Regions from separate parts of the Corynebacterium casei LMG S-19264 genome, predicted to be linked through region 1. Evidence: riboswitches for the same ligand, from Rfam matches in the RefSeq annotation. Region 1 holds a riboswitch; each other region holds the start of a gene.

Region 1 (7,353 bases):
ACCGCATTTTGGAAGCTAATTGCATCGATAGTTTGCGCACAAACGGCAACGTCTCCGCGCCACCGACTAGCGCATCGGGGTTAAGAATTACCGCGGCCTCAGCGCCGAGTGCACCATTTTTGGTTCCACCCAGGCTTAAAACATCCACGCCAGCCTCGGTAGTAAAAGCAGACAGCGGCAGCCCGAGTGTTGCGGCCGCATTTGAAAGACGCGCGCCATCCATGTGCAGGGCCATGCCGCGAGCGTGAACATGATCCGCTAGCGCCCGAATTTCCTCCGGGGTGTAGCAGGTACCCATCTCTGTGGTCTGGGTAATGGAAACCACCAGCGGTTGCGCGCGGTGCTCATTGCCAAAGCCCCACGCCTCGCGGTTGACTAATTCCGGGGTGAGCTTGCCATCTGCAGTCGGCACCGGCAACAACTTGATGGAACCCATGCGTTCGGGTGCGCCGCCTTCATCGACATTGATGTGCGCAGTCGCAGCACAAATCACCGCGCCCCAACGCGGCAACAATGCCTGCAAGCCCACAACGTTTGCGCCAGTTCCGTTAAAAACCGGATACGCGGTGGCGGTGGAGCCAAAATGCTTCACGATGACATCGTCAAGCAATGCCGTGTACTCATCCGCCCCATATGCCGCCTGGTGCCCGCCGTTAGCTGCCGTCAACGCCGCGAGTACCTCCGGGGCAATGCCCGAATAATTATCGGAAGCGAAACTGTGCGCTTGTACGTTATGCAGGGATTTCACGCGGGACTCCTTCGAGATTCTTCGGCTCTGCAGAAAACCGTACACCGGTCACAGCGAGAACTTGTGGGCGTCCATGCGGTCATCTGGAAATTGGTCGAGTGTGAAGGGGGTGAGCATGAACCTACCAATCCACGGAAGAGGGAACTCCCATACGTAATCCCAGTCATCTTCTCCTCGTTCTGCTTCCTCCCGCGTTAAGTAGGCCTTCATTGGGATAAAGTCACTGAACTCTGCAGCCAGCGGATCGTTTTGGTCCATGCAGATCTGGCCTGGAATGAATACGGAAGTTGGTGGAGAGTCAGGGTTTACGGTGAATGCGAGGGGCACCTCGGCCGAGATGAGAGGTGTTCCTTTTGCGCGGGCCTTGTCTGCCAGGCTACGGACCTCATCTTCTGTCCATACTGATCCACAAACGACTGTCCACGTACGGGGTTCGTTTGGACTATCGATCCAGGTCACAGTTCTGCCTCGGTAGATAATAAACATACTGTCCATCGGCACTCCTTAAGTGGGCGGGCAACAAGGGCCTTTGACAATCAAGAGTAGTAACAAAATTCAGCCCATAGGGAGGCTCGCGTTCTTTGCGGAGGGCAATAACGCTAGACTTCCGAATATGTTCCGAATGGGATGTGGTTATGCCTATTACAGCTGATCGCCCCGACCAGACACGTCGCTCCTCGGATCTGAGCAAGCACTCGGCCGAGGTCTTCGCTGCGGCCGAAGACCATCCGGTCACGATCACGCGTCGCGACGGCGAGGCGCTGGTGTTGATGTCGCAGCGCGAGGCTGAGGGGCGCGCGTCTCCTCGAATTTGCTGCACAGTTAATTACCGTAGCCATCGACGAAGATGGAACGCTCACCGAACGCATGACGAAAATCTTTCCCTGGATGCTCGCCTTGTCCACGGCGGATCGTGAGTCCTGTGCTCAGGACCTTGTCGACGCTGCCCGCGCTTCGTTTGCTACCGAACAACCACACCTGGCAATCTCCGAGCTGACCTCTTGGAAAGAGACAGCCACCGCCGTTGCTGCTGGACTGGGAAGCGCTGACCTCGAGTGGCTCGATGCCGATGAGACGAAGTAGCACGCTGGATGCTCGAAAAGGACATAAATTCTTCCCTCGGCATGCTCTGACGCAAAAGTTATTGCCGGGACACGCGGCCTGGGCTAGTGTGGTGCGTTAAGACACGGGGTGCCGTAAAGACCGGCTGAGATAACACCCGTCGAACCTGATCTAGTTAGTACTGGCGAAGGGATTGTCCGGATGAAACTGGCTGTGCGCGGATACCATCGGTGTCCTATTGTGCGCTGCGGTGATGCTGTACATTCTTCTTCGTCAGAGGAAGAAAGCGAAAGGCCATGACCTTATCTTTTGCCGCAGCATTGCTCGGTGAACTACGCGCGCACAATCCCTTGGTGCAGTGCATAACCAATTCGGTGGTTACCAACTTCACCGCCAATGTGGTGCTTGCTATAGGCGCAGCGCCAGCGATGACGGACATCGTCGGGGAAGCAGGCCCTTTCGCCCGGGTCGCGGGCGGGGTACTGGTGAATTTGGGAACCCCCACGCCGGAGCAACGCTTAGCGATGGAAGAAGCCGTCGCTGCCGCCAACGAATCTGCAACACCGTGGGTGTTGGATCCAGTGGCGATTGGCGCGTTGCCCATTCGCACAGCCTTGGCGCAGAAACTCGCTCCGCAAACCCCGTTCGCGATTCGCGGTAATGCCTCTGAGATTCTTGCCTTGGCAGGGGAAGGAGCCGGCGGCAAGGGCGTGGACTCCACAGATTCCACAGAAGCCGCCGCGCCGGGCGCGATTGCTTTGGCGCAGCGTCTCAACACCGTGGTCGCGGTATCCGGGCCGGAGGATTTCATCACCGATGGCACGCGCGTTATCCGCGTGGCTAACGGCGATGAGCTTTTGACCCAGGTCACCGGCGGCGGTTGTGCGCTGGGCGCGTTGATTGCTGCGTTCGCCGCGGTGCGCGGGTCCTATTGCCCGGTTGAGGCAGTCGCCGCGGCGCATGCGGTCTATGGCGTCGCGGCCGAACAGGCTGCCGCGCAAGCAGCAGGTCCAGGGTCTTTCGCAGTTTCGCTTATCGATGCCCTCTCCACCCTCACCCCGTCCGCCATCTCCTCGGAGCAGCGCATCCGGGAGTACGCGGCATGAGCAGCAGCCAGGATTATGGCATCTATTTAGTCACCGACCCAGTGCTGTGCGGGGCGCGCGGCGTGGTGGAAACCGTGCGCCTGGCCGTGGACGGCGGCGTGCACACGGTGCAGCTGCGCGATAAACACGCCAGTTTTGACCAACAGCTATCCCAACTTGAGCAGCTTGCAGAAGTTATCGATGGCCGCGCGAAGCTAGTGATCAACGACCGCCTCGATGTCGCCGTCGAAGCTCAAAGGCGTGGCATTGCCATCGACGGCGTGCACTTGGGCCAAGCCGATGAAGCCGTACTGACCGCGCGCGAAGAACTCGGTACGGGTGCCATTATCGGCTTAACCGCGAATACCGAAGAACACCTCGCTGCCGTTGCCGCACTTCCCGCAGGCACCGTGGATTATGTCGGCGTCGGTGTTATCCGGCCGACTTCTACCAAGCCGGATCATCCACCAGCACTGGGCATCGCGGGCTTTGCGCACCTGACCGCAATATCCCCGGTGCCGACCGTGGCCATTGGCGGCGTCCTCGCCGAAGACATCGCTGACCTGCGCGCAGCAGGGGCCGCTGGTGTCTGCTTTGTCTCCGCGCTGTGTGCTGCCGAGGATCCCGAGCATGTTGCCCGCAGCATGGCCGATGCCTGGAACCAATCCACTTATATAAAGGAATAACAAAAACCGTGAAAACTACATCAATTTCTCTTCGCACCATCGCCGCAGCCGCCGTTGTTGCCCTTGCTACCTTGCTAACTAGCTGTGCGGGAGGTGATGCGGCGGAGGGGGTATCGGCAAGCAATGCGAAAACTACCGTGCGCTTTGCGCTGGACTGGACACCGAATACCAACCACACGGGGCTCTACGTGGCATTGAACAAGGGCTACTTCGAAGACGCCGGCATTGACGTGGAAATCTTGCCGTTTAATAACAGCAACCCCGAAGTGCTTGTCGATGCCGGCCAAGCCGAGTTTGGCATCAGCTTCCAAGACACGGCGTCGATGTCCATGGCGTCTGGCGCGGACCTGAAATCAGTACTCGCCGTGGAACAAACCTGGGCCACGGAAGTAGCGGTACTGGCAGACCGTGATGACATCCAAAGCCCTGCCGACTTGGATGGGCTGACCTTCGGTGGATTCGATAACCCGGCGGAGACCAAGACTATGCAGGGCGTGGTACAGTCCGCAGGCGGCGACGGCGAATTCGAAACCGTGACGCTGGGAACTTCTGCCTATGAGGCGTTGTACTCCGGTGATGTTGATTTCACCGTCCCTTATGTCGCCTGGGAAGGCATCGAAGCTGAACACCGCGGCGTGGACCTGAAGACTTTCGCGTACACCGATTATGGTTTCCCGGATGCGTACCAAGTCTTGGTGGTGGGCAATAACACCTGGTTGGAAGACAATCCGGATACTGCGCGTGACTTTGTGCAGGCCCTTGCTCGCGGCTATGAAGATTCCGTGGAAGATCCTGAATCCGCCGCAAAGATTTTGCAGGAAGAAAACGCCGGCCTGCTCACTGACCTAGACATGCTGGTGGAAAGCCAAGAGATGCTCGCGGATAAATACATGCTCGATGACAACGGTGACTTCGGCGTGCAAACCGAGGAGCACTGGAGCGAGCTCGGCCAGTTCCTCTTCGATTCCGATCTGCTGACTGATAACAACGGCAAACTGTTGGATAAGCAGCCGGAGTGGTCAGAGTTTTTCACCAATGAATATCTGCAGGACTGATGAAGCAGTATTTATCTTTTAAGAATATCTGGGTGCCCGCAGGCTTTCTGGCCGTGCTGCTTATCGCGTGGGAGTTAATCGTGCGTTTGACCGCGGTGCGCCCGCAGGTGCTGCCGGCGCCAACGCTTGTGGCAAGCTCCGGTTGGGAGCACCGCAGCGCACTTGGCGCGCATGCCCTGGCTACCTTAAATGTCACGCTACTGGGCTTTTCGGTGTCATTAGCGTGCGCGTGGCTGATTGCTATCGTCATTGATTTCTCGCCGCTGATGCGCCGCGGCCTAGTTCCGCTGCTGATTTCTTCCCAAACCATTCCGATTGTCGCTATCGCGCCGTTGATGATCATCTGGTTCGGCTTCGGGCTGCTGCCTAAGATTCTGGTGGTGGCTCTGGTGACCTTCTTCCCAGTCACCATCGGGCTAGTCGATGGTTTTGCGCGCGCGGACAGGGAAGCATCGGCGTTGCTGCGCAGCATGGGTGCCGGGCGCATCAAAGAGTTCCTCTTTTTGCGGCTACCGTCGGCGCTGCCTCTCTTTTTCACTTCCTTGCGCATCGGCATTACGTATGCCGTGGTGGGCGCCATCTTCGCCGAGTATGTCGGCGCGAAACAGGGCCTGGGCATTTATATGAGCGTGCAAAAGAATGCTTTTCGCACCGATTTGGTGCTCGCCGCAGTTACCGTCGCAGCTGTGATCAGCATTGTGCTCTACCTATCCACGTACCTGGTGGAACGGGCCGTTATTCCGTGGCATATCAAAGAAAGGACCGCTGCCAATGAGCGTTAAAACCTCACCGCAGTTGCACCTCGAGGGCATCTCACGCACCTTCTCGCTTGCCGATGCCCGCCACCGCGCAGTGCTGGATGACATCTCTTTGACGGTGAATCCCGGGGAATTTGTCTCCATCATTGGGCCATCTGGCTGCGGCAAGAGCACGCTTTTTAACATCATCGCGGGTTTGGATTCACCGACTAGTGGCACGGTGGGCATCGATGGGGAAGTGGCCTATATGCCGCAAAAGGATGCGTTGTTTCCGTGGCGCAGCATCGCCGCGAATGCCGCACTCGGCCTGGAAGTCCAAGGTGTAAAACGCCGCGCGGCGCGGGCACGGGTCAAGGAATGGTTTCCCCGCTTTGGGCTTGCGGGCTTTGAAGATTCCTTGCCGTTTGAGCTTTCCGGCGGCATGCGCCAGCGGGCAGCACTTTTGCGCACGGTGGTTCAAAACAAGAGCACTTTGCTTCTCGATGAACCCTTCGGCGCCCTCGACGCGCTTACCAAACAGGATTTACAAACCTGGCTGCAACAAGTGTGGGCCGAACATAATTGGACAGCTCTGCTGATCACGCACGATGTCCGCGAAGCGATCTTGCTTTCAGACCGCGTGGTGGTGCTCAGCCCACGCCCCGCGTCAGTCAGCCTCATCCTGGACGTTGACCTGCCGAAGCCGCGGGGGATCGATGCGTTGACCAGCCCTAGATTCCTAGAACTGGAACGCATATTGCTGGAAACACTGGGCAGCTGAATCAGGCAGCTGAATCCAGCGCTTGCTGCCAGAATGCTGCCTCTAAGCGGGTAGCGGCGCGGAAGATTTCCACTAAGGAATCAAAGCGCTCCGCGGTGACACTACCTGCGGTTAGCGCGTCGAGACGTTCGGTGGCAGCACGTGCTGCGGTTTGGAATTCCGTGCCGGAGTATTCCGCAATCCACTCGCCGTAGGGGTGTTCTTCGCCGGCATCGAGAGCCCGTGTTCGTTGCGGCTCCAGTGCAGCACCAATTTCTGCGTAGCCAATGGAGCATGGTGAAAGCGCGACGTGCATATCCAGCAGGTCGCCGGACATCCCGGTGTCCAAAACGTAGCGGGTATAAGCCACGGTGGTTTGTTTTTCTGCCGCCGCATCAAGCTCTTCTTCCGTGATTCCCCAGCGCGCGGTCAGTCGGCGGTGCAGGTCAGTTTCGTGCACGATAGCCTGTAGTGCGCCCGTTGCGTCCTTAATATCGGCGAGGTTGCGGCTTTTGTACGCAGCCAGAGCGTTTGCCCGCGCGAACTGCACTAGGAAGTGATAGTCCTGCACCAGGTAGTCCTGGAATACCGGCAAGGGGAGTGTGCCCGCCCCGAGCTTTTGCACGAATTCGTGCTCGGTGTAATCGGTCCACTCGGTTCCGATGGCCTTTTTCAAATCTGCAAATAGTGTCATTGTTTTTCTTCTGTGATGGGGTGGGCGTAGCTGGCATCGAAAAATGCGAGCTCGATTTCTACTGCGCGGTGAAAGAAGTCTCCGGCAACTTCGCGCTGGGATGGGCCGACGCGGTTTAGTTCCTCGCGCAAAAAGGCGATACGTTCATGGAATTCGGGGAAATCATGCAAGCGAATCCACTCCGCGTGCACGAAGTTCTTAGGTATAGGGCGTGAGTCGCGGGTTGCCCAGTCAAGATATAGCCATTCCGCAACCAGCAGTACCGCGACGATGGCCGCGTAGTTGCGGGTATCCGCGGCCTCGCGCATCAAGGCACAAAACGCGGTGGTGGGCTCAGTATTCGGGATTTCTTCACGCTGCTTCTCGGTAACTCCGAGCGCTTCAAAGGCATCCAGGAAGTAGGTGTTTTCATCGTCCGCAATCTCACCGATAAATTGCGCAAACCGCAGCCGTGGTTCAAGCGCATCCGCCGTGCTTACCGATGCCCCCAGCAACACCAAGAAACTATCCAAAAAGCGGTAGTCCT
Region 2 (7,353 bases), 440 kb from region 1:
TCACCTCTGTTGATGATGAGGCTCGCCACAATGACCTGTCTACTCTCGAGGGCGAAATGCTCTTGGAGAAGAAGGACGTTGAGGATGACGTTCAGGCTGAAATCGCTGAGCGTGCTTCCAAGCTGGAAGATGACCTGGCTGCACTCGAGGCAGAGGGTGCTAAGGCTGATGCCCGCCGCAAGGTTCAGAATGCTGCTGATAAGGAAATGCAGCATATTCGTGAGCGCGGTGAGCGTGAGGTACAGCGTCTGGATGAAATCTGGAACACCTTCAACAAGCTTGCTCCAAAGCAGATGATCATTGATGAATCCATCTACGAAGAGCTGGTTGACCGCTACGAGGATTACTTCACCGGCGGCATGGGCGCGGAAGCTATCCAGACCCTGATCCGCAACTTCGACCTCGACGCAGAGGCAGAAGAGCTGCGCGACATCATCAACAATGGCAAGGGCCAGAAGAAGATGCGTGCGCTCAAGCGCCTCAAGGTTGTTGCTGCATTCCAGCGTTCGGGCAATGACCCAGCTGGTATGGTCTTGGACTCCATCCCAGTGATCCCACCAGAGCTGCGCCCAATGGTTCAGCTTGACGGTGGCCGCTTCGCAACCTCCGACTTGAACGACCTTTACCGTCGTGTCATCAACCGCAACAACCGCCTCAAGCGCATGATCGACCTCGGTGCACCTGAGATCATCGTGAACAACGAGAAGCGTATGTTGCAGGAATCTGTTGACGCACTGTTTGACAACGGCCGTCGTGGCCGCCCAGTCTCCGGTCCTGGCAACCGTCCACTGAAGTCCTTGAGCGACCTGCTCAAGGGTAAGCAGGGTCGTTTCCGTCAGAACCTGCTGGGTAAGCGTGTTGACTACTCTGGTCGTTCCGTAATTATTGTTGGTCCTCAGCTGAAGCTGCACGAGTGTGGTCTTCCTAAGCTGATGGCTCTGGAACTGTTCAAGCCATTCGTGATGAAGCGACTGGTTGAAAATGACTACGCGCAGAACATCAAGTCCGCTAAGCGCATGGTTGAGCGTCAGCGTCCAGAGGTATGGGACGTTCTGGAAGAAGCAATTTCTGAGCACCCAGTTCTTTTGAACCGTGCACCAACCCTGCACCGTCTGGGCATCCAGGCGTTCGAGCCAAAGCTGGTTGAGGGTAAGGCTATTCAGCTGCACCCACTGGCTTGTGAAGCATTCAACGCCGACTTCGACGGTGACCAGATGGCAGTTCACCTGCCACTGTCCGCAGAAGCACAGGCTGAGGCTCGTGTTCTGATGCTGTCCTCCAACAACATTCTCTCCCCAGCGTCGGGTAAGCCACTGGCTATGCCACGCCTGGACATGGTGACCGGTCTGTACTTCCTCACCATGAACAAGCGCGAGGATGAAATTGGTGGCAACGGCCGCTACGCACCAGCGGATGAGAACGGTCCTGCACAGGGCGTGTACTCCTCCTACGCAGAAGCCATCATGGCTTATGACCGTGGTGTCCTTGGCCTGCAGGCTCCAATCAAGGTTCGCATTGATCACCTGCGTCCAACTGAGGCAATTGAGGCAGCTCAGTTCCCAGACGGCTGGACCAAGGGCGAGTCCTGGATGGCTGAGACCACCCTGGGTCGCATCATGTTCAATGAGCTCCTGCCATGGAACTACCCATACCTTGAGGGCGTCATGGTCCGTAAGGGCGGCTCCAAGGACATCGTCCTGCTCGGTGACGTCATCAACGACCTCGCTATCAAGTACCCAATGATCACCGTGGCGCAGGTGCTGGACAAGATGAAGGATGCCGGTTTCTACTGGGCAACCCGCTCTTGCGTCACCATCACCATGCACGACGTTCTGGTTCTTCCAAACAAGACCGAGATGCTCGAGTCTTATGAGAAGGAAGCAGAGCGCATTGAGCGCAAGTACTGGGATCAGGGTGCGCTGACTGAGCGTGAGCGCTACGACCGTCTGGTTGAGCTATGGAAGGATGCAACCGACTCCGTGGGTAACGCGGTTGAGGCTTTGTACCCTGACGACAACCCAATTCCGATGATCGTTAAGTCTGGTGCAGCAGGTAACATGCGTCAGATCTGGACCCTGGCCGGCATGAAGGGCATGGTTGTGAACTCTAAGGGTGACTACATCACCCGTCCGATTAAGACCTCCTTCCGTGAAGGTCTGTCGGTTCTGGAGTACTTCAACAACTCCCACGGTTCCCGTAAGGGTCTGGCGGATACCGCTCTGCGTACCGCTGACTCCGGCTACCTGACCCGTCGTCTGGTTGACGTTGCGCAGGATGTCATCGTTCGCGAAGACGACTGTGGCACCCGTCAGGGCGTTCGCGTCCCAATCGGCGAGGAAGTTGCTGAAGGCACCTACGCTGTTCACGAGCTGTGGGAGACCTCAGCTTCGGGCCGTGTTGTTGCAACCGATGTCAAGGATGCTGAAGGCAACGTTGTTGCTGAAGCAGGCGCAGACCTCACTGAGGAACTGACCGACAAGCTGGTTAACGCAGGCGTTACTGAGGTCAAGGTTCGCTCCGTGCTTACCTGCCAGACACCAGCCGGTGTTTGTGCAAAGTGCTACGGCAAGTCCATGGCTTCTGGCCAGCTGGTCGATATCGGCGAAGCCGTCGGTATTGTTGCAGCGCAGTCCATTGGTGAGCCTGGTACCCAGCTGACAATGCGTACCTTCCACCAGGGTGGTGTCGGTGGCGACATTACCGGTGGTCTGCCTCGTGTTCAGGAGCTGTTTGAGGCACGTAACCCTAAGAACCGTGCACCAATCGCTTCTGTCGATGGCACCATCTCGCTGTCTGATGAAGGTAACTTCTGGACCTTGACCATTACTCCGGACGATGGTTCGGACAACGTGGTCTACGAGAAGCTGTCGAAGCGTCAGGGCCTTGCTCAGGTTCGTCGCCCAATGGAGTCCAACCCGAACGCGATGATCGAGCGCTCCTTGCGTGACGGTGACCATGTCACCACCGGTCTTCGTCTGATGCGCGGTGCGGCTGACCCACACGACGTGCTCGAGGTTCTCGGTCGCCGTGGTGTGGAAAAGCACCTCATTGATGAAGTTCAGGCTGTTTACCGTGCTCAGGGTGTGGCCATCCACGATAAGCACATCGAGATCATCATCCGTCAGATGCTGCGTCGCGGTACCGTCATCGATTCGGGTAACACCGACTTGCTGCCAGGTACTCTGGTTGACCTTTCCGAGGCACGCCAGATCAACGCCACGATGCAGGCAGAGGGCAATGAGCCAGCACAGCTGCGTTCAGAGATCATGGGTATTACCAAGGCTTCCTTGGCTACCGAGTCTTGGCTGTCTGCGGCGTCCTTCCAGGAGACCACCCGCGTGCTTACCGATGCCGCTATTAACAAGCGCTCCGATAAGCTAATCGGCCTCAAGGAGAACGTCATCATCGGTAAGCTGATCCCAGCTGGTACCGGTATCTCTCGCTACCGCAACATCTCCGTTAAGCCAACCGAGGCTGCCCGCAACGCGGCATACTCGATTCCGACTTACGGCGATTCCATCTACGGCGACGACGGCTTCGGTGAGTTCACCGGCGCTTCCGTCCCACTGGATGAGGACTTCACCTTCTAAGGGAATTGTTCACGGAAGAAATTCCGTGGCCACTTTCCGGGAGACTTAGAAGTAGTCCCTGCGAGATAAGGGCAGCGCCCGCGCACTGATTTTTCAGTAGCGCGGGCGCTGCCGTTTTGTTTTGCCCACGTGGTGGTTCAAGGCGAGATATTTGCCATGCGTATGAGCACTCTGGTAGTTCTTGAGGAGCATCATATTCATTTACGGGTGCTCGCAAGCAAAGTGCGGGCTGAGACCCCTGGCGCAGGCGCTGGGAAACCGTCGAACTTGAACCGGATAATGCCGGCGAAAGGATAAAAGAAATGGTTACTTTAGCTAACCCTGCTCGCACTCTCAGTTGGCGAGTCGTAGACATTATCGTTGCTTCCATCCTCGCAGTAGCCTGCGGCCTAGTGTTCGTCTTTTGGAACTCAGTTGGCTACGCCTGGTTTATGGCCATGGACGCACTCACTCCCGGTCTTGGTGGATTGGCAACCGGCATTTGGCTCGCCGGCGGTGTCATCGGTGCGCTGGTCATCCGCAAACCGGGCGCAGCAATCTACGTGGAAACTCTCGCGGCAACTGTCTCGGCTGTCTTCGGCTCCCAGTGGGGACCAGAGACTTTGTACTCCGGCCTGGCACAGGGTTTGGGCGTGGAAATCGTCTTCGCTATCTTCCTCTACCGCCGTTTCAGCCTGACCGTCGCAGCGCTGGGCGGTATCGGCGCGGCCATCGGAGCGTTTGTCCTCGAGCTGTTTACCTCCGCGAACATCGCTAAGTCCTTGGAATTCAACCTCATTTACCTCACCTGCCTGGTAATCTCGGGCGCAATCCTCGCGGGAGCACTGAGCTTCTTCGCGGTGAAAGCTCTGGCTAAGACCGGTGCCTTGGACCGTTTTGCCGTAGGACGCGAGCAGCGCGAGCGTTAATGCCACAGATTGTTGCCCGCGGGCTGAGCTGGCAACATGCCGGCCGGCATCAGCCCGCAATTAATGAACTAGACCTGAGCATTGAACACGGCGAACGTCTTTTACTCGCCGGTGATTCAGGCTCCGGAAAGTCCACGCTCATGGCTGCTCTCGCGGGTGTGCTGGGAGGGGATGATGAAGGCACTTTGCAGGGTGAGCTCACTATCAATGCTGCTAATGTCGGCCTCGTCCTACAAGACCCTGACTCGCAGGTCATTGCCTCGCGCGTGGGAGATGACGTCGCCTTCGGGTGTGAAAACCTCGGCCTTGAACGCGATGACATCTGGCACCGCGTGCACCGCAGCTTAGAAATGGTGGGCCTTGACCTCGACATTGATCATCCCACTGCGCGGCTATCCGGCGGGCAGAAGCAACGCCTGGCGCTAGCGGGGGTTATTGCCATGGGTGCGGAAGTCATCTTGCTGGATGAACCCACCGCGAACTTGGATGCGCAAGGCGCTGCCGATGTCGTCGCGGCGGTAAACCACGTGGTGGAAGAAACCGGCGCCACGCTGATAGTCATTGAACACAACTACAAAGATTGGGCGCCGGTTTTGAATCGCGCCATCGTGTTGCATCACGGCGCGAAGGTTTATGACGGCGACGTGCAGCCAGCCATCGAGGCACGTAAGATTACAGATCTTCCGGTGGCACGCACACAGCTTGCCGATGCTTCTTCGGCGCTGTGCTCCAAAGACCTCATCACGCGCTTTGGTCCGGCACGTACTTTGGCGATTCCCGAAGGTGCATCGACAGTTATCACCGGTGCAAACGGCTCTGGAAAAACCACCTGGTTGATGACCATGGCAGGGCTTATTGACCCTATCTCCGGCGAGTTGGGATATTCCGACAGCGTGCGCAAGGGACTAGCTAAGTCCCCGCACAAGTGGACTTCAGCGCAGCTGGCACACCGCATTGGATACGTCTTCCAAAACCCAGAACACCAATTTGTCGCGCGAAGCGTCATCGACGAAATGCGGGTCGGTCCGCAGGTCATGGGGGAGAAGGTCGACCAAGACCGCATCGACAAGCTGCTGGAGCGACTCCGGCTAACCTCTTTGGTCAATGCCAACCCGTTTACTCTGTCCGGTGGCGAAAAACGCCGACTGTCCGTGGCAACGGCTCTGGTAACCGCACCTGAAGTGGTGCTATTGGATGAGCCGACTTTTGGCCAGGACCCGCAGACCTTCGCGGAGCTCGTGCGCATGATTCGTGAGTTGGCTGACTCCGGTGTCACCGTGGCATCCATTACCCACGATGAACTATTTATTTCGGCTCTGGCTGATGCCCACCTGGTGGTGAGCGCCCATGCCTAACCTGATTCGTGGGGTCAATCCGCTCACGCGCTTGGCGCTGATACTGCTTATCACCACCCCGCTGCTGTTGTCTGTGGATTGGGTGAGCGCTGCCGTCTCATTGCTGGTTACTTTTATCTTCGCGCCCCTGTGCGGCATCGGGCTTGTGCGATTGCTGAAGATGTCTTGGCCGCTGTTTATCATCTCACCTATTTCCGGCATTTCGATGTTGCTCTATGCGCAAGAAGGTGGAAGGGAATATTTCTCCTTCTTCCTGGCTACGGTGACTGACAATTCCATCGAGCTTGCCCTGGCCATGATGCTGCGCGTGCTGGCGGTGGCCTTGCCCGTCATTGTGCTCGCGCGCGATATCGACCCAACGGAACTCGGCGATGCCCTCGCACAAATCCTCCGGCTTCCCGCACGCTTTGTCATCGGCGCGGTAGCTGGCGTGCGCATGCTGACCCTGTTTAAAGACGACTGGCAAGCCATGACGCAGGCGCGACGCGCACGCGGACTAGCGGACCGCGGAAAAATAGCTCATACCTTGTCCATGTCCTTCGGCCTGCTGGTTCTTGCCCTGCGCCGCGGCGGCAAGCTTGCCACCGCGATGGAAGCGCGTGGCTTTGGCCGCCCCATTCCCGGCGGAAACAAACGTACCTGGGCACGAGAATCAAAGCTCACCCGCACCGACTGGATAGTCATGCTGTGCAGCCTGATACTAGCCAGCCTTCCCGTCATCATCTCCGTCGCCACTGATTCCTGGCGCTTCCTCGGGCTCTAACGCAAAATCGCTGAACGCGAATTTGCGGACTAGTCGACGTAATTTTGCGTTAGAGCGGAAGGCAGAAGGAGACTTGCGAATAAGAAGAGCAAAGTTCGTACCCGAAATCGATTTAGCGCCTACCATGAGAAGGACGTAGTTCGGGCCGAAACTTTTGGCAAAGCATTTGAAAGGTGTGGCTAGGAAAGCACAGAATCGCGTTGAAGATCGAGATTACGATAAACAAGTATCGACGCAGTTCTTAATGGCTAATCCCAATTCCATGACACTGATTATTGAAACCATCATTGACCTTGCGGACAACACGGAAGGCGTGCCCAACGGATTTCTGCCGAATGACGAAGGTGATATTGGAGAAATTACGCCCGTTCCAGTCGGCCAAGAAGAGGCTGAGCAGGAAGTAGTGGAAACTACGTCTTTTGAGCAGGCACAGGACTTGCTGGAAGACAACATCGCAAGCCTTGCAGCAAAGCGCAACAAGCCCATGCGCCCGGTCACAGTACTTATCGATGGCCCTTCGGGCGCCGGCAAGACATGGTTCGCAGCACGGCTTTCAGAGCACATGCTGTGGCAAACCGTGCATCTAGATGAGTTCTATCCCGGCTGGCATGGACTGGAAAAGGGCAGCGACATGGTCAAAAGCCAGGTGCTGCGCAAGATGAACCCGGGATATTGGCGCTGGGATTGGCATGCCAATGCTCCCGCTGAGTGGTACAGCCTCGACGGCCGCGATGACC
Region 3 (7,353 bases), 670 kb from region 1:
ACACATCGCGCCATTCGTGATTCACATTAAAAAATTTGCTCACGAAAGGAAATCATCCACATAGTTTGGCTTTGTCTAAATTCATAAAAATAAACGATCACATGATCGAATCGGGAGGGCTTTATGAAAAGGCTAATTGCAACAACACTTGGCGCACTCACAACAGCGACGGTACTGGTGGGATGTTCCGTGGACGGTTCAAACTCCGCGAGTGCCAATGAAACACAGATAATTCAGTCAGCCTTCGGGGAGGCTGAAATTCCAAGCAATCCACAGCGAATTGTGATCGTTCAAGCGAACTTCCTCGACTTTGCTTTGGCAATCGACCTAGCATCAGTTGGTTCAACCTACTGGGGTGATGCTGGCGGAATTCAGGATTACCTCCGAGAGGATGCACCTGAAAACATGGAGGTTGTAGGAAACGACGATGAACCCTATTTCGAGGCCATCGCAAATCTAAATCCAGACCTAATCATCGGAGATGAAGCCGTCGAAGAGAACCTGGAAAAGTTCGAGCCCATTGCTCCGGTCGCTGCAATTGCATCACGGGACGCGGAAGGCTCCAACAGCTGGCGCGACCAGCTGACTGCGTTGGCTGAGATTACTGGACGCGAAGATAAAGCCGCTGAAGTAATCAAAGAGACCGACGAATCTATTGAGCAATTGGACGCAAACATCGACGAACCAGGTCAGCGCACCATGCTGCTTCGTATCCGTGATGACCAAGTTCGCCAATATCTGCCCGATAGCTTTGTAGGAGCTGGAGTTCCACAGCGTCTACAAAAACATCGAGTTAGTGGAATCAGCAGTGCCGTCCGAAAACGGCGAGTGGTCCTTTATCCCTCCGGAAAATATCGGACTTCTCGATGCCGACCGCATTATCGCATTCGTCGACAGTCCCGCGCCCTTGGAGGCAGCAGAAAGCAACCCTTTGTGGAATACCCTTCCTGCAGTAGAGAACGGCCAGCTTTGCATCAGCGAAAACTTCACGCTCTGGGTTCACACCGGCCCCTCAGCGGCATCGATCGTGACTTCCGATCTTGAAGAGTGCTTCAGCGCGTAGATCTGCGGAAAAGCTCGGCATGATTCAATTACCCATTCGCCTCGCCGGCATTCTTAACAAGCGGATCTGGCAAATACACCTGTCCGCCCGAGGCCAGGAACTCTTGGCTCTTTTGTTGCATGCCGGCGATAGCGGATTGAGCTTCAGCGCTTCCGTAGGTATCGCGGATGTCCTGCGAGATTCTCATCGAGCAGAACTTGGGACCACACATGGAACAGAAATGTGCGGTCTTGGCAGGCTCAGCCGGCAGGGTTTCATCGTGAAATTCCTGCGCGGTGACCGGGTCCAGTCCGAGCGAAAATTGGTCATTCCAGCGGAACTCAAATCTCGCCTTAGATAGAGCATCATCACGCGCAGTTGCACCGGGATGATTCTTAGCCACGTCTGCTGCGTGTGCAGCAATCTTGTACGTGATGACGCCGGTCTTAACATCATCCCGGTTTGGCAGGCCAAGATGCTCTTTTGGCGTGACGTAGCACAGCATCGCCGTGCCATATCGGGCAATCTCCGTAGCGCCAATTGCGGATGTGATGTGGTCATAGCCTGGCGCAATATCAGTAACCAATGGCCCCAGCGTGTAAAACGGTGCGCCCTTGCACAGCTCCTGCTGGCGTTCAACATTCTCACGAACTTTGTGGAATGGAATATGACCAGGGCCTTCAACCATGACCTGAACATCATATTTCCATGCCCGTTCAGTCAACTCAGCCAAGGTATCAAGCTCAGCGAATTGAGCTGCATCATTAGCATCCGCGATTGAACCGGGGCGGAGCCCGTCCCCAAGGGAAAAAGCGACATCGTAGGCGGCGAAAATCTCACACAGCTCATCAAAGTGGGTGTAGAGGAAATTCTCCTGATGATGAGCCAAACACCATCCGGCCATGATCGATCCACCGCGTGAGACAATCCCGGTAACTCGGTCCGCCGTCAACGGCACGTAACGCAGTAGCACGCCGGCATGAACCGTCATGTAATCAACACCTTGTTCGCACTGTTCAATGACGGTATCCCGGTAGATTTCCCACGTTAGAGCATTTGCATCGCCATTGACCTTCTCCAGCGCTTGATAGATGGGAACTGTACCGATGGGGATGGGCGAGTTACGCATAATCCACTCGCGAGTGGTGTGAATATCATTTCCGGTTGAAAGATCCATCAACGTATCGGCGCCCCACTTCGCTGCCCATTCGAGCTTCGATACTTCTTCGTCGATCGAGCTTGTCACCGCGGAGTTTCCAATGTTGGCGTTGACTTTCACAAGGAAGCTCTTACCGATGATCATCGGTTCCGACTCCGGATGATTGACGTTAGCGGGAATGATTGCCGTTCCCGCTGCAATTTCACTGCGCACCATTTCCACATCGCAGTTCTCTCGCAATGCAACGTATCGCATTTCTGGCGTGATGATTCCACGTCGCGCATAGTGCATCTGCGTCACCGTGCTCCCAGAACGTGCTCGAATTGGAACTGGCATGCGTCCCTTCCATTGCTGCGAGGACGCCCCACGCCGCACCGCACCAAGCCCATCATCTTCCAGGCGCACACCGCGGGATTGATAAGTTTCCGTATCTTCGCGTGCTGCAATCCACTCTGCCCGCCGTGGTTCTAGGCCCACTTCAGGCACACTGCCAGGGCCCATCGTTCTATACACCTGCAAAGGCTCATTCGGGGTTCCATCAGGTGAATCGCTCTGATGGATTTCAGTTACCGGAACTCGAATTCCATGTTCCAAGTCATTCAACCAGCCAATGTGGTGGGAAGAATGTTGTTCAGAGTTTCGTAGACTGTACGCGTCATTGGGCGTTTTAGACAGACTGGTGCCACTATTTTTTGGATCAGACAATGAAGTCTCCTAATTTCCTACGCCGGTATTAACCGGATCAGGTTCAACGGTCTCGGACATCACTAGCCCGATCTCAGCTCCTCGTAGAAGCACCCGCATGGACATTCCCATTTTACCACCCAACCACGTTCGCGGCAATAACTCCCCTACTGGTATTTCCTTCTCGGCCAAATACAATCTGGCCGCGATGACACCTAGAGCCATAAAATGCAGCCACTAACAGAAGCTTCGAACCAAATAGTTAAATTCAAATCGACCTTTATGAAACCTTTTTATTCTCAGCAATCGTGAATCTAAAGGTGTCCAACGGCTGACTATTCACACAGTAAGCACCGCCTACCGTTAAGGGAATTGGATTCAGAGCCAGACATCACGGTGAACCGCTCTTACTAATTTAAATAGACAGGTTGGTACAGTCGTCTAAAGAATAGAAGGACTTTAGGGTCTAGTTAACTGAGGGATGATTCACACTATGCCAAATACTTCGCCTTCCATAGCGATTATCGGTCTGGGTCCGCGTGGGGTTTCCACGCTGGAGCGTCTTGTTGCGCATCTCAATGCGGAGACCACTACCCCGCAGGATCTGACTTTGCATCTCATTGATGATGCGCAGCACGGCGGCGGCCGAGTTTGGGACATTACGCAAACCAAGGCGCTGTGCATGAACACTTTTGCGCACGGCATGACGCTGTTTTCTGAGCCCGGCGCGACAGTGGATGCGCCGGTGGTGGAAGGCCCCACCATTTACGAGTGGGTGCGTCTGCACTTGGGTTATGAGGATGAGGTTTCCGCAGAAAAGCGTGCCTACGTTGAAAAGCACCCGTTGGGTGATGAATTAGCAAAGCGGTTTAGCAAGGAAGAACTGGAGCAGGTTAAGCCTGCTTCTTATCCTTTGCGCGCACTGTATGGCTATTACCTGGTGTGGTTTTATGAGTCGGTGCTCGCGGATATTCCGGAGTGGGTCACGGTAAAGACCCATAAGGCGCGTGCCACCGGTATTGAGGACAAGGGTGGTTTTGACACCATTTCCTTAAGTAACGGAGAAAGCATCGACGCAGATGTCACCATCGCGGTCACCGGCTGGCAGAACCAGGGATATTCAGAGCAGGAAAAATGGATCAAGCAAACACTTGATGAGCACCCTGATCTGAAGTGGATTCGCGCCAATAACCCAATTGAGCAAGATGTTGCTTCCATCAAGGACAATGAGCAGGTGCTCTCCCGCGGTTTGGGCATGGGCTTTTTTGATATTTTGATTCTGACCACGCAAGAGCGTGGCGGAAAGTTCGTGGATGATCCAAGTGCCCGCGGTGGGGTTCGCTATATTCCAACAGGCAAGGAGCCAACGTATTACGCGAGCTCGCGCCGTGGATACCCGCTCATGCCGCAGTCGGATGATCGCGGCTTGCCGGCGCCAGCGGAGATTCCACGGTTGAAGAAGGTCGTGGCAGAGTTGTCATCGCGAAGCGGTCGCCGTTCCATCGACTATGACGTGGAAGTGTGGCCGGCCGTTGCACGCGATGCTTACCACGCATATTTGAAGACGTTGGCACGCGTGGAGCCGGAGGCGCTCAAGGCTGACCTAGACACCATCGTGCAGGCAATCGATGACGCAGAGGTCGATGCCAGCGTTGTCTTCAACGGCATCACCGCCCTCGATGATGTCATCACGCAGTACACCACCAAGCGTTTTTCATTGTTGCGCTGGATGCATTTGCTGCCAGCCAACTTCGATAACTCGGATGAGCTCACAGCGTATCTGATGCAGCGATTGGAAGAAGACCTCAAGGATGCAGAGCAAGGGCCGGATAGCCCGGTTCGTGCTGCTTTGTGGTCGCTGGGCTTTTCCCGCAAGCCATCCCAAGTGCTTGGCGCGGAAGGCAGCTACACCGTGGAGTCGCGTCACCACATGTTTGATAAAGCCATCGCGTTGGCGCAGCTGGCGTGCTCAGGCCCACCAATCTTCCGCACCCGTCAGCTGATGGCGCTGGTGGATGCGGGAATTGTGAAGTTCATTGGCGGCTATCCGCTGCTGGACATGGATCGCCGTACTGGTGAGTGGACCATGAGCTCGCCGTCGTCGGGCGGTGTGCGCTACCGCGGCACCACCTTGTTAGATGCTTGGGTGCACAAGCCAGATATTCGCAAGACGCCTGCCGATGCCTTCACAAAGAATCTCGTGGACCAACAACGTGTTGTTCCATTCACGGATATTTGGGAAGACGGCACGGAGATTCCAACGGCATCCGTTGCCCAGGATCCGCAGACCCGCCGGGTTCTGCGCGAAGACGGCGAGCAAGATTCGCGCCTGCACATGGTGGGAATCCCAGCGCACGCGCAGTATCCAGATACCACCATTTCCCCACCGCTACCTGGCACTGACTCGTGGTTTATCCAAGAAGCGGACAAAGCTGCGACGAGCGCTGCGGGCATAGCTCTTGGTGTGAATAGAATGAACCAAGCTGTCTAACATAAGTCGACAACTAGGACTAGCATGGGAATCGTTCCAACAACGAAGGAGAATTTAAATGTCTGATTTGACCCCAAATCACACCGCCGGTGAACCACTAGAGGCAATCGACAAGGACAAGCTTGCGTCCCTGCGTCAAAAGAACATTGACAATCCAGAGGGCGGCAAGAAGGTCATCAAGACTCACACCGAGGCTGATGGCCACTTCCGTAATTACACTCAAGTTCGTGATCTGAAGCCAGTCCTGGTTTCTGAGCCACCGGCGCTGCTTGGTGATGACTCCGCGCCAAACCCAACTGAGATTGCACAAGCGGGCCTCGCAGCCTGCATCTCCGTAGGCATCCAGGCTATTGCTACCCACCGTGGCGTTACCCTGACCAAGATTGATATCGACATTGAGTCCAATATCGATGTTTCCCCCGTGTGGGGCGTTGGCGACTTGAATGATGAGAAGCGTCCAGGTGTCTCCGATGTTCAGGTCAATGTGGACGTTGACGGTGACGCTGACCGTGAAACCCTAGAGAAGATTGTGGATGATGCAATCCAGTGGTCCCCTGTGGTCAACACCTACACTCGTCCAGCAAACCTGACCCACAAGCTGGTCTAATCCGCTACGCTGGGCAAACATGAAGAAGTTTCTAAGCGTCCCCGCTGCCATCACAGTGTTGGCGGCGGGGACGCTTGTTTCATGCAGTACTGAGTCCCAGGAAAGTTCGCAGTCCCCTACCGCTTCTGAGACTCCTGCTGATTCAGCAACGTATCAGGAGTACGTAGCACTCGGAGATTCTTATTCTGCCATGGGTTCGCGGACAGCAGAGACAACAGGCCCAGCAGAGTGCTTCCGTTCAGCGGATAACTATCCATCGTTGGTAGCGCAGCATGAGGGGGTAAAGAACTTCGTAGATGCTACCTGCTCCAGTGCGGTAACCGCGGATATTTTTAGCACTCGCGCCGGTTCCGAGGGCCCGATCGAAGCACAGCTGGAGTCATTAACTAAGGACACTGACCTTGTCACCATTTCCATCGGCGGCAATGACATTGGTTTCCCCGATATCGCACGGTGCTTCCAGGAGGCTCGAGCTGCCGGCGAAGAATCAGATTGTGCGTCACGGTTCAACCGTGACGAGATGACCAATTCGGTCAATGAAATGCTCTTTAGCGTCTACAACAGTGTGCAGCAGCGTTCTCCTGAAGCACACATTATGGTCACCGGGTACATGCCACTGATTACGGATGAAGGCCAGTGCGAAGACGCGGCATTTATCTCCGAAGATGACCGCGGCTGGGCGGTAGGCCTGACCAATGAAATCAACGGACGCATCAAAGGTGTCTCCTCAGAGATGCAGATTCCGTTCATCATCCCCGAGAATGCAGAGGAACACACGGTCTGCACCCCACCAGAACAACGCTGGACGGATCTAACCGGCGCAGAGACAGGTGCTTATCCAATGCACCCGACTGCACGCGGCCAAGCAGCAATGGCAGAAGCCATCACAGCAGAGCTTTAATAAAGCCGCAGTGGAGCCGCAGTAGATATGAAAGTGCGCACCCACTCTCCTTGGCGAAGGAAGTGGGTGCGCACTTATCTGTTTGATCGAGCCCATCTAGCTTGTAGCACTAGCTCCTTGCCCCGGGACCATTTGCGTCAGGCTTGTCAGGCGAGCTGACATCAGTGTCAGCACTATCCAGCGGAGACTCTGGCGTGTAATCATTGTCCACGTCGCCGCCAACGTAAACATCACCATCGACCACCACGTGGCCCGGGATGCGGAATCGGCCATCATCGTCATACTCAAATTCTGGTACGTCGATGGGGTTGCCATCCTCATCATAACCAGGTGCCGGTTTGGCTTCTTGCTCTTCAAGTCTCTCCGGACTGTCTGTGCGCTCCCACTGGCGGGAGGCAACTTGACGCTCGGCCGAGTAGTCATCACCCATTGCCTTCAGCAGCGAGTACATCAATAGGAACATCATAAT

What was found. A riboswitch is a leader RNA that binds a small molecule or an ion and turns the genes downstream of it on or off. The one in region 1 is predicted to bind thiamine pyrophosphate.
Region 2: it holds a riboswitch for thiamine pyrophosphate, as region 1 does, so the genes downstream of both, CCASEI_RS02695 (ECF transporter S component) here and thiM (hydroxyethylthiazole kinase) in region 1, are expected to answer to the same signal.
Region 3: it holds a riboswitch for thiamine pyrophosphate, as region 1 does, so the genes downstream of both, thiC (phosphomethylpyrimidine synthase ThiC) here and thiM (hydroxyethylthiazole kinase) in region 1, are expected to answer to the same signal.

Annotation. Positions count from the first base shown of each region.
Region 1 covers NZ_CP004350.1:102,849-110,201, forward strand. The annotation lists gene CCASEI_RS00570 (threonine aldolase family protein) at 1-748, opposite strand, end outside; gene CCASEI_RS00575 (hypothetical protein) at 797-1,243, opposite strand; partial or broken gene CCASEI_RS15645 (prevent-host-death protein) at 1,384-1,831, shown strand; TPP riboswitch at 1,926-2,021, shown strand; gene thiM (hydroxyethylthiazole kinase) at 2,107-2,916, shown strand; gene thiE (thiamine phosphate synthase) at 2,913-3,581, shown strand; gene CCASEI_RS00595 (ABC transporter substrate-binding protein) at 3,590-4,636, shown strand; gene CCASEI_RS00600 (ABC transporter permease) at 4,636-5,418, shown strand; gene CCASEI_RS00605 (ABC transporter ATP-binding protein) at 5,408-6,154, shown strand; gene tenA (thiaminase II) at 6,156-6,827, opposite strand; gene CCASEI_RS00615 (TenA family protein) at 6,824-7,353, opposite strand, start outside.
Region 2 covers NZ_CP004350.1:543,924-551,276, forward strand. The annotation lists gene CCASEI_RS02690 (DNA-directed RNA polymerase subunit beta') at 1-3,590, shown strand, start outside; TPP riboswitch at 3,784-3,902, shown strand; gene CCASEI_RS02695 (ECF transporter S component) at 3,893-4,498, shown strand; gene CCASEI_RS02700 (ABC transporter ATP-binding protein) at 4,498-5,853, shown strand; gene CCASEI_RS02705 (energy-coupling factor transporter transmembrane component T family protein) at 5,846-6,616, shown strand; gene CCASEI_RS02710 (nucleoside/nucleotide kinase family protein) at 6,879-7,353, shown strand, end outside.
Region 3 covers NZ_CP004350.1:773,658-781,010, reverse strand. The annotation lists gene CCASEI_RS03790 (ABC transporter substrate-binding protein) at 124-1,044, shown strand; gene thiC (phosphomethylpyrimidine synthase ThiC) at 1,092-2,876, opposite strand; TPP riboswitch at 2,904-3,013, opposite strand; gene CCASEI_RS03775 (FAD/NAD(P)-binding protein) at 3,379-5,376, shown strand; gene CCASEI_RS03770 (OsmC family protein) at 5,435-5,983, shown strand; gene CCASEI_RS03765 (SGNH/GDSL hydrolase family protein) at 6,003-6,884, shown strand; gene CCASEI_RS03760 (BCCT family transporter) at 6,994-7,353, opposite strand, start outside.